3 regions of the Pseudomonas sp. TE4620 genome follow, and region 1 is predicted to be linked to each of the others. Evidence: predicted binding sites of a transcription regulator. Region 1 holds the regulator's gene; each other region holds the start of a gene.

The links. The regulator sigma-54, encoded in region 1, starts transcription at its own class of promoters, with help from an activator protein. The targets are predictions, from matches to a motif close to ANTGGCATNNANNTTGCTNT.
Region 2: nirB (nitrite reductase large subunit NirB) is a predicted target of sigma-54. The motif match lies at 2,126-2,145, and genes of this name have one in related genera.
Region 3: ACZ9A3_RS04490 (flagellar basal body rod protein FlgF) is a predicted target of sigma-54. The motif match lies at 1,202-1,221, and genes of this name have one in related genera.

What each region holds. Positions count from the first base shown of each region.
Region 1 is NZ_JBWBQO010000001.1:341,729-345,002, reverse strand. Features, by position in the region: gene lptB (LPS export ABC transporter ATP-binding protein) at 1-435, shown strand, start outside; gene ACZ9A3_RS01650 (RNA polymerase factor sigma-54) at 615-2,108, shown strand; gene hpf (ribosome hibernation-promoting factor, HPF/YfiA family) at 2,190-2,498, shown strand; gene ptsN (PTS IIA-like nitrogen regulatory protein PtsN) at 2,511-2,975, shown strand; gene rapZ (RNase adapter RapZ) at 2,978-3,274, shown strand, end outside.
Region 2 is NZ_JBWBQO010000001.1:3,664,250-3,667,523, forward strand. Features, by position in the region: gene nirB (nitrite reductase large subunit NirB) at 1-1,958, opposite strand, end outside; gene ACZ9A3_RS16960 (molybdopterin-dependent oxidoreductase) at 2,236-3,274, opposite strand, start outside.
Region 3 is NZ_JBWBQO010000001.1:930,552-933,825, reverse strand. Features, by position in the region: gene flgG (flagellar basal-body rod protein FlgG) at 1-358, opposite strand, end outside; gene ACZ9A3_RS04490 (flagellar basal body rod protein FlgF) at 404-1,144, opposite strand; gene ACZ9A3_RS04485 (hypothetical protein) at 1,334-1,522, opposite strand; gene flgE (flagellar hook protein FlgE) at 1,595-2,920, opposite strand; gene flgD (flagellar hook assembly protein FlgD) at 2,951-3,274, opposite strand, start outside.

The sequences.
Region 1 (3,274 bases):
AACATCATGGCGATCCTCGAAACCCGCAAGGACCTGGACCGCGATGGCCGGCGCAAAGAGCTGGAAAGCCTGCTGCAGGAGTTCCACATCAGCCACATCCGCGACAACCTCGGCATGAGCCTCTCCGGTGGTGAACGCCGCCGCGTCGAGATTGCCCGCGCCCTGGCCACCGCGCCCAAGTTCATCCTGCTCGACGAACCCTTTGCCGGTGTCGACCCTATTTCGGTCGGCGACATCAAGCAGATCATCCACCACCTGAAGGCCAAGGGTATTGGCGTTCTGATCACCGACCACAACGTCCGTGAAACCCTGGATATCTGCGAAACCGCTTACATCGTCAACGATGGCCAACTGATCGCCGAAGGCGATGCAGAGACCATCCTGGCCAACGACCTGGTCAAAGAGGTTTACCTCGGCCATGAGTTCCGCCTGTAGGCTCAAGGTGTAAGGCGCTGCCGGAGCGCTCGTAAACAAGCCAGATAATGGCTTAATTGTTACGGCGCTCTAGGCAAACGCTGCAATTTCAGGCATATAATTTGCTTAAAGTTGGCGCTTCGGTGCCCTTGTAGTGGATGGCGCATGTGCGCCGGCAAATAAGGTGTTAAGCCCCTGCCATGAAACCATCGCTCGTCCTAAGAATGGGCCAGCAACTGACGATGACCCCGCAGTTGCAACAGGCCATACGTCTGCTCCAGCTTTCTACCCTGGACCTCCAGCAGGAAATCCAGGAAGCGCTGGAATCAAACCCGATGCTCGAGCGCCAGGAAGAAGGCGACGACTTCGACAACAGCGACCCGATGGCCGACAACGCCGAGAGCAAACCCGTCGCCGACGTTCAGGAAACCAGCTTCCAGGAGACCGCCCCAACGGTGGACAACCTCGAAGAGGGCGAGTGGAACGAGCGCATCCCCAACGAGTTGCCGGTCGACACCGCCTGGGAAGACATCTACCAGACCAGCGCCAGCAGCCTGCCCAGCAACGACGATGACGAGTGGGACTTCACCACCCGCACTTCGGCTGGCGAAAGCTTGCAGAGCCACCTGCTCTGGCAGCTCAACCTGGCACCGATGTCCGACACCGACCGGCTGATCGCCGTGACCCTGATCGACTGCATCAACAACCAGGGTTATCTCGACGAAACCCTGGAAGAAGTCTGCGAATCCTTCGACCCCGAGCTCGACATCGAGCTGGATGAAGTCGAAGCCGTGCTGCACCGTATCCAGCAATTCGAACCCGCCGGCATCGGCGCGCGCAACCTCAGCGAGTGCCTGTTGCTGCAACTGCGCCAGCTGCCGCCGCGTACCCCGTGGATGGCCGAAGCCCAGCGTCTGGTCAGCGACTACATCGACCTGCTCGGCGGCCGCGACTACAGCCAGCTGATGCGCCGCATGAAGCTCAAGGAAGACGAGCTGCGCCAGGTCATCGAACTGGTACAGAGCCTCAACCCGCGCCCGGGCTCGCAAATCGAGTCCAGCGAAGCCGAGTACGTGGTGCCCGACGTGATCGTGCGCAAGGACAACGAGCGCTGGCTGGTCGAACTCAACCAGGAAGCAGTCCCGCGCCTGCGGGTCAACCCGCAGTACGCCGGTTTCGTCCGTCGCGCCGACACCAGCGCCGACAACACCTTCATGCGCAACCAGTTGCAGGAGGCGCGCTGGTTCATCAAGAGCCTGCAAAGCCGCAACGAAACCCTGATGAAGGTCGCCACCCAGATCGTCGAGCACCAGCGCGGCTTCCTCGATCACGGTGACGAGGCGATGAAGCCGCTGGTGCTGCACGACATCGCCGAAGCGGTGGGCATGCACGAGTCGACCATTTCCCGGGTGACCACGCAGAAATACATGCACACGCCGCGCGGAATTTACGAGCTGAAGTACTTTTTCTCCAGCCACGTCAGCACCTCCGAAGGCGGCGAATGCTCGTCCACAGCGATCCGCGCAATCATCAAGAAACTAGTTGCAGCGGAAAATCAGAAAAAGCCATTGAGTGACAGCAAGATCGCTGGTTTACTGGAGGCACAAGGCATCCAGGTAGCACGTCGCACCGTCGCCAAGTACCGCGAGTCCCTCGGCATCGCACCGTCGAGCGAGCGCAAGCGATTGATGTAACGGCTCCTGAGGTGTGCCACCGCAGTTCAGTGGCAGGCGCAATACCTGCCTCTTATGCACCGGCAACAAAGGAGAAGCTGTATGCAAGTCAATATCAGTGGACAGCATGTAGAAGTTACTCAGCCCCTGCGTGAGTACGTCGAGCAGAAATTGAAACGACTGGAGGGGCATTTCGACAAGATTACCAATGTGACGGTAATCATGAAGGTCGAGAAGCTGCAGCAGAAGATTGAAGCGACGCTGTTCATTCCCGGCGGCGAAGTGGTTGCAAATGCCGAACACCAAGACATGTATGCAGCGATCGACGCCTTGACCGACAAGCTCGACCGCCAACTGAAAAAACACAAGGAAAAACAGCAAAGCCTGCTGCAAGGTGCAGCGGCCCGCTGATCCCCCTCATCCATGATCCGACTTGAAACCATCCTGACCCCCGGCCGTTCCCTTGTGAACGTGCCGGGCGGCAGTAAAAAGCGTGCGCTCGAACAGATCGCCAATCTGATCGGCAGAGAAGTGCCCGAGCTGGACACCCAGATCGTGTACGAAGCCTTGATCGCCCGGGAGAAACTGGGCTCCACCGGCTTCGGCAACGGCATTGCCATTCCCCACTGCCGCCTCAAGGGCTGTGAGTCGCCGGTCAGCGCGCTGCTGCACCTTGACGCCCCTATCGATTTCGACGCCATCGATGGCGCCCCGGTCGACCTGCTGTTCGTACTGCTGGTCCCGGAAGCGGCTACCGATGCGCACCTGGAGCTGCTGCGCCAGATCGCCAGCATGCTCGATAGCAAGGACGTACGCGAAAAGCTGCGTGCGGCCACCAGTAACGAAGCCTTGTACCAGGTCGTACTGGACGTACAGAACGGGCATTGAACATGCGCTTGATCATCGTTAGCGGCCGGTCTGGCTCCGGCAAGAGTACCGCCCTCGATGTACTTGAGGACAACGGCTACTACTGCATCGACAACCTGCCTGCTGGCTTGCTGCCGCAACTGGCCGAAAGCGCCCTGATCAACACGGAATTGATGCAGCCCAAGGTGGCCGTTTCGATTGACGCGCGCAACTTGCCCAGCCACTTGTCGCGCTTTCCCGAGCTGCTTGAGGACGCCCGTAGCCGGCACATCCAGTGTGATGTGCTGTACCTGGATGCCGATGAAGAAACATTGCTCAAG
Region 2 (3,274 bases), 3.3 Mb from region 1:
CGGCACCAGGTGCTGCCTACGCAGGATTTCACCGTACGCGTCGACTTGCCGTAGGCATGGCCGGTCTCGAAGCCTGCGCCAATCAGCTCGGCCCAGATCTCGGGCAATTCGTGCAGTTGGGCGCCGAACAGGTCGATGCGCTGGCCGCCGGTGATCTTGGTGTAGAGGTCGTACTTTTTCGCCACTTCGCCGATGACGATCAGCTTCTCGGGGGTGATCTCGCCGCCGGGAATCCGCGGCACCACCGAGTAGGTGCCGTTCTTCTGCATGTTGGCCATGAAGGTGTCGTTGGTGTCCTGCAGCGGCACCAGCGACGGCTCCATGATCGGCTGGTTCCAGCACGAGGCGAGGATCGAGCCGACCGTGGGTTTGCAGATATCGCAGCCGACGTACCCGCGTCCATGCTTGGCGAGCATCTCGTCGAAACTGACAATGCCTTCGACCCGCACCAGCGCGTAGAGCTCCTGGCGGGTGTAGGCGAAGTGTTCGCACAGGCTCTTGTCGACGCTGACGCCGCGGGCGATCAATTCATGCTCGAAGACCTGCTTGAGCAGCGCCGCACAACCACCACAACCGGTGCAGGCCTTGGTCTGCTGCTTGAGCTGGCCAAGCTCGCCGCAGCCACTGTCGATGGCGGCGCAGATCGCGCCCTTGCTGACGTTATGGCAGGAGCAGATAGTCGCGCTGGCGGGCAAGGCATCAGCGCCCAGTGCCGGCGCGCCGGCCGACTGCGGCAGGATCAGCGCGGCCGGATCGGCGGGCAGGGCAATGCTGTTCTGCACGAATTGCAGCAGGGTGTCGTAATAGCTGTTGTCGCCAACCAGCACCGCGCCGATCACCCGTTTGCCACTGCCATCGACCACCAGCCGGCGGTAGGCCGACGCCGCTTCGTCGATAAAGCGATAGCTGCGCGCACCCGGGGTCACGCCGTGGGCATCACCAATGGAGCCGACATCGACACCGAGCAGCTTGAGCTTGGTCGACATGTCGGCCCCGGTAAAACTGCCCGCGTCTTCACCGGCCAGCGTCGCCGCCACTGTACGCGCCATGCTGTAGCCCGGCGCCACCAGGCCGAACACGCTGCCGTTCCACGACGCGCATTCGCCGATGGCGAAGATCCGCGGGTCGCTGCTGCGGCACGCGCTGTCGATCACCACACCGCCGCGTTGGGCGATTTCCAGGCCACTGCTGCGGCCCAGGGCATCCTGCGGGCGGATACCGGCGGAGAACACGACAAGGTCGGTTTCAAGGAACTCGCCGCCCTCGAAGTTCATCCGGTAGCGATAGTCTTCACCGGCAACGATGGCCTGGGTCGCCCGCGACAGGTGCACGCCACCCCCCAGGGCTTCGATCTGCGCCCGCAAGGCCGCGCCGCCCTCGCCATCCAGTTGCACCGGCATAAGGCGCGGGGCGAACTCCACCACATGAGCTTCCAGGCCCAGCGACTTCAAGGCATTGGCCGCTTCCAGGCCGAGCAGGCCGCCACCGACCACCACCCCACGGCGAGCGCTGGCGGCCGCGGTGCGGATCGCATCGAGATCATCAAGGGTGCGATAGACCAGCCGCGCCGCCCCTTGCGAGCCTTCAATGGGCGGCACGAACGGATAGGAGCCGGTGGCCAGCACCAGTTGATCGTAAGGGTAGCGCCCGGCGCAGGTGACCACCTCGCAGCGTTCGCGGTCGATCTCCAGCACCGGCTCGCCCAGGTGCAAGTCAATGCCGTGCCGGGTGTACAAGCCTGCCTCGCCCAGGGCCAGGGTTTCGGCATCGCTGCCACTGAAGTATTCCGACAGGTGCACGCGGTCGTAGGCGCGCTGGCGCTCTTCACCGAACACCCGCACCTGGAAACGGCCCAGGGCACCGCGTTCGATCAGTTGCTCGACGCAGTGATGACCGACCATGCCGTTGCCGACGATGATCAGCTGTTGCCGCGCTTCGATGCTGGTAAACCCATTCATACCCGTTCCTCACTCAAGGCCAATCACGCTGGCTTTGCTGCTGGGGGCCAACCCCGAAAAACAAAAAAAGGCGCCTGGAGCCGAAGCTCCAGGCGCCTTTGCCTGGTCGTTTTTTGTAGTCCCGGTTGCGAATCGCCATTGACCCGCGAGGACGTTGTAAATCTGTAAAAGCAGGGAGCGTGCCAACTGCCAAAGCCTTTGAAACCGGGGCTTGCGCGCGATCCACTGGCGCCGTTATCGACCCAGGCTGGTGCAGCGCTCCCCCTTATGGGGCACTTCAGTACACGTCACGCAGGTAACGCTTGGCGCGATTCAGTTCGCCGACATAAGCCTCGGCCCGTTCCACACTCATGCCACCGTGCTGCTGCACCAGTTGCTTGAGCGCCGTATCAACATCGCGGGCCATGCGCCCGGCATCGCCACAGATATAGAAGTGCGCGCCCTCCTCCAGCCAGCGCCACAGCTCGGCACCCTGCTCAAGCATGCGCTGCTGCACGTAGATCTTCTGCGCCTGGTCGCGGGAGAAGGCGGTGTCCAGGCGGGTCAGGTGACCGTCGCGCTGCCAGGCCAGCAACTCGTCGCGGTAGTAGAAATCGGTGGCCGCCTGCTGCTCGCCGAACAGCAGCCAGTTGCGACCGTGGGCCCCTTCGGCCTGACGTTCCTGCAGGAACGCGCGAAACGGCGCCACACCGGTGCCGGGGCCGACCATGATCACCGGCGCCGTGCTGTCGCCAGGCAGGCGAAAGTGTGTGGTCGGCTGCGCGAATATCTCGACCCGGCCAGGCTCGCTGCGGTCGGCCAGGTAGGTCGAGCACACGCCCTTGCGCTGGCCGTAACGGACAGTGGAAACCGTCAGGTGCACTTGATCCGGATGCAGCTTCTGGCTTGAGCTGATCGAGTACAGCCGCGGCTGCATGGGTTTGAGCAGGTCGAGCCAAGCCTGCAGGCTCAGTTGGGGCTTGCACGCATGCACCAGGTCGATCAGTTGTTTGCCCCACAGCCAGTCCTTGAGCGCAGCCTTGTTGTGCGGCTCAAGCAATGCGCGCAGTTGCGCATCACCCGGGGCGAAAGCCTCGAGCAACTGCGGGGTAATGCGGGCGATCTCCAGGTGCTCAAGCAATGCCTCGGCCAAGGGCATGTCGGCCTGGCCCTTGAGGCTGACGCAGTGCCCGCCATCGAAGCGGGTTGCGGTCAGTAGCTCATCGACCAGCGCCGGACAGTTGCGCGGCCATACACCCAAGGCGTCGCCGGCGTGATAGGTGAACCCGCTGTCGCCCAGATCGAACACCAGTTGCCGGGTTTCCTTGACCGCGCCA
Region 3 (3,274 bases), 590 kb from region 1:
AGGTACCATCGCGGGTGTACGAAACCGTGCCGTCCGGCTGCAGGATCTGGAAGAAGCCACGACCGTTGACCGCCATGTCCAGCGGGTTCTCGGTGGTCTGCAGGCTGCCGGTGCTGAAGTTTTTCTGGGTGCCGACAATGCGCACACCGGTACCCACTTGCAGACCCGACGGCAGCTCGCTGTCCTGGGTCGACTGGGCGCCTGGCTGACGCTTGATCTGGTAGAGCAGGTCCTGAAACTCGGCGCGATCACGTTTGAAGCCGGTGGTCGAGACGTTGGCCAGGTTGTTGGAAATGGTCGTCAGGTTGGTGTCCTGGGCGGACAAACCGGTTTTACTGACCCAAAGAGCCGGAAGCATGCTGTTCTCCTCGCGCGCCTGTTTTACGGCGCTACGTCTGTGTAATTAGCCGATCTGCAAAACCCGAGCCATGGCTTCGTCGCCTTCCTTGGCCGTGGTCATCATCTTGATGTGCAGTTCGAATTGACGGGACAGCGCCAGCACCGAGGTCATTTCCTCGACCGCATTGACGTTGCTTGACTCCAGGAAACCGGAAACCACCTGGACGTTGGCGTCGGCAGGCGCGGGCTGGCCGCTCTTGGTGTGGATCATGCCGTCCAGGCCCTTGGTCATGGTCTTGAGGTCCGGATTGACCAGCTTGATGCGGTCGACCTCGGCCATGACCCGCGGACCCTCGCCCATGGCGCGGATGCTGATGGTGCCGTCCTGGCCGATCTCGACCTTCTGCTCTGGCGGCACGGCAATCGGCCCGCCATTGCCCATCACCGGCATGCCGTTGCCGGCGCGCAGCACACCCAGGCCGTCAATGTTGAGGCTGGCGGTGCGCACATAGGCTTCACTGCCATCCGGGGCCTGCACGGCGATGAAGCCGTCGCCGCCGATGGCGATATCCAGGTCACGGCCGGTCTCTTGCATCGAGCCCGGGCTGAAATCGGTGGCCGGGCGCTCGGTCATGGCGTAGGCCCGCGCCGGAAAGCTGTCACCAAACACCGGCATCGAACGCGCCTGCTCCAGGTCGCGCTGAAAACCGCTGGTGGAAATGTTCGCCAGGTTGTTGGCATGGGCCTTTTGCGCCAGCGCATTCTGGCTGGCGCCGGTCATGGCCACGTATAGCATCTTGTCCACAGTCATCCTCCGCTGCGCTGGCGAACACTTGCCGTCCGCCGCTGCTCTGCAGTGCCTGTAGCAAGTTTCAAACCAACTTTTGCAAAAGACCCAAAAGCCCAATAGAACAAGGGTTTCAGCGCTGCGCGAAGACTCGCATGGAGAAAGCGCCGTCGAAATTACGGCGCCGGTTTGCCGCTAGCGGCAAGCTTAGTACTCGCGGCAGGCCGCGTTATTGAAAGGACCGGCAAAACGCTTCCAGCCCTCGCCCGGGGAAAACTGCGCGCAAACCAGGCGCCCGGTGACCTGGCTTTCCCAGCGATACCAGGGCGCGGCATCGGCCCAGACCTGGCTCATCAACAGCACGGCAAACAGCGCCAGCAGCCATCGCTGCAACATGATCGATACCCCCGAAATACAAGACCCCTTCCGAGAAAGGGGTCTGTTTATACCAACTACCTTACACCCGCATCAGGCCATCTGGATGATGGTCTGCATGATGGTGCTCTGGGTCGAGATGGTCTTGGCGTTAGCCTGGTAGTTGCTCTGCGCCTTGATCAGCTCGACCAGCTCGTTGGTCAGGTTGACGTTGGACGCCTCCAGCGAGTTGGAAGCGATGGCGCCCAGGGTACCGGTTTTCGGTGCATCGATACCCGGGATACCCGAGGAGTAGGTTTCGGTCCAGCGAGTACCACCCATAGGCTGCAGGCCTTGCTCGTTGGCGAAACTGGCAATCGCGACCTGGCCGATGGCACGCGACTGCTGGTTGCTGAAGCTTGCGAACATCACGCCGCTGGAGTCGATGCTCAGGCTCGACAGGATACCGGTAGCGTAACCGTCCTGGCTTTGCGACAGGCGCGTGGTCGGGGTGTTGTACGAGGTGGTGTCGGTCATGTCGATGGCGATACCGCCAGCATTGGCAGCCGAACCGTTGGAACCCCAGACCGGTGGCTTGGCACTGGCGTTGGTCACCTCGGCAGGAATCCAGCCGGTCAGCTTGAAGACCTTGTTGACCACTTCGTAGCCCGAGCCCGCAGCGCCGGCAGTCATGCTCTTGACGCTACCGTCGGAGTTGAACACGATGGTGCCTTCCAGCGCCTTTGGCGGCTCTTCGGCAGGGTTCAGCGGGTTGCGGCCATCGATCAGGGTGTACGACTTCCAGGTATTGGTCCCGGTCTTGACGTAGTACTGATCCATGACGTGCTCGTTACCCTGGCTGTCGTAGATCTTGGTGGCGAAGGTCTTGTTCCAGCTGTTTTCGTCGGTCGGGCTGAAGGTGGTGGTCGCCGGAATGACCTTGTCCGACGAGTTCAGGTTCAGGCCCTGATCGATCGCGGTGGTGCTCTTTGGCGCCAGCGCCGAGGTATCGATCTTAAGGTCGGTCAGCACGCCATTGATGATCTTGCCGTTTTCATCAACGCCGTAGCCGCGCAGGCGCAGGCCGTCAGCAGTGACGACATAGTTGTCCTTGTTGGTCTGGAAGGCACCGGCACGGGTGTAGCTGAGCGCACCGTTGTCGCTCAGCACGAAGAAGCCCTGACCCTGGATACCCATGTCCAGCACGTTGCCGGTGTTGGTGATATCGCCGTTGGTGAACTGCTGCGATACCGCGGCCAGGCGCACACCGTTACCGATGTTGTTGGTACCGACGCCGAGCTTGTTGGCCGAGTAGACGTCGGCGAATTCTGCGCGCGACGATTTGAAACCGGTGGTGGCGACGTTGGCGATGTTGTTGCCGGTCACGTCCAGTTGCTTGTTGGCTGCATAGAGACCGCTAAGGCCGATATTGAATGACATCTTTCACTCCTTGTGCCGCGTTAGCCGGCTCTATATACCGATGGTTTGGACTTTGGACAGGGCGATACTGCCCAGGCCGGCGAGATTGAGCATCATCTCGCCGCCAGTCTGACTGATGGTGACGCTGCTGACGGTGGCCGGCAGCATGGTGTACATGTCCAGCTGCTTGCCTTCGACGGTGGTCTTGGCGGCAAAGGTGTAGGTACCCGGGTCGACTTTCTCGCCCTTGTCGTTGGTACCGTCCCAGACGAAAGCGGCATTGCCAGCCTTCTGCGCCCCCATGTCGATGGTCTTGACCAGCTTGCCATCCTTGTCGGTAATGGTGACGGTGGCATTGCTGAGCGCCTGCGGGAC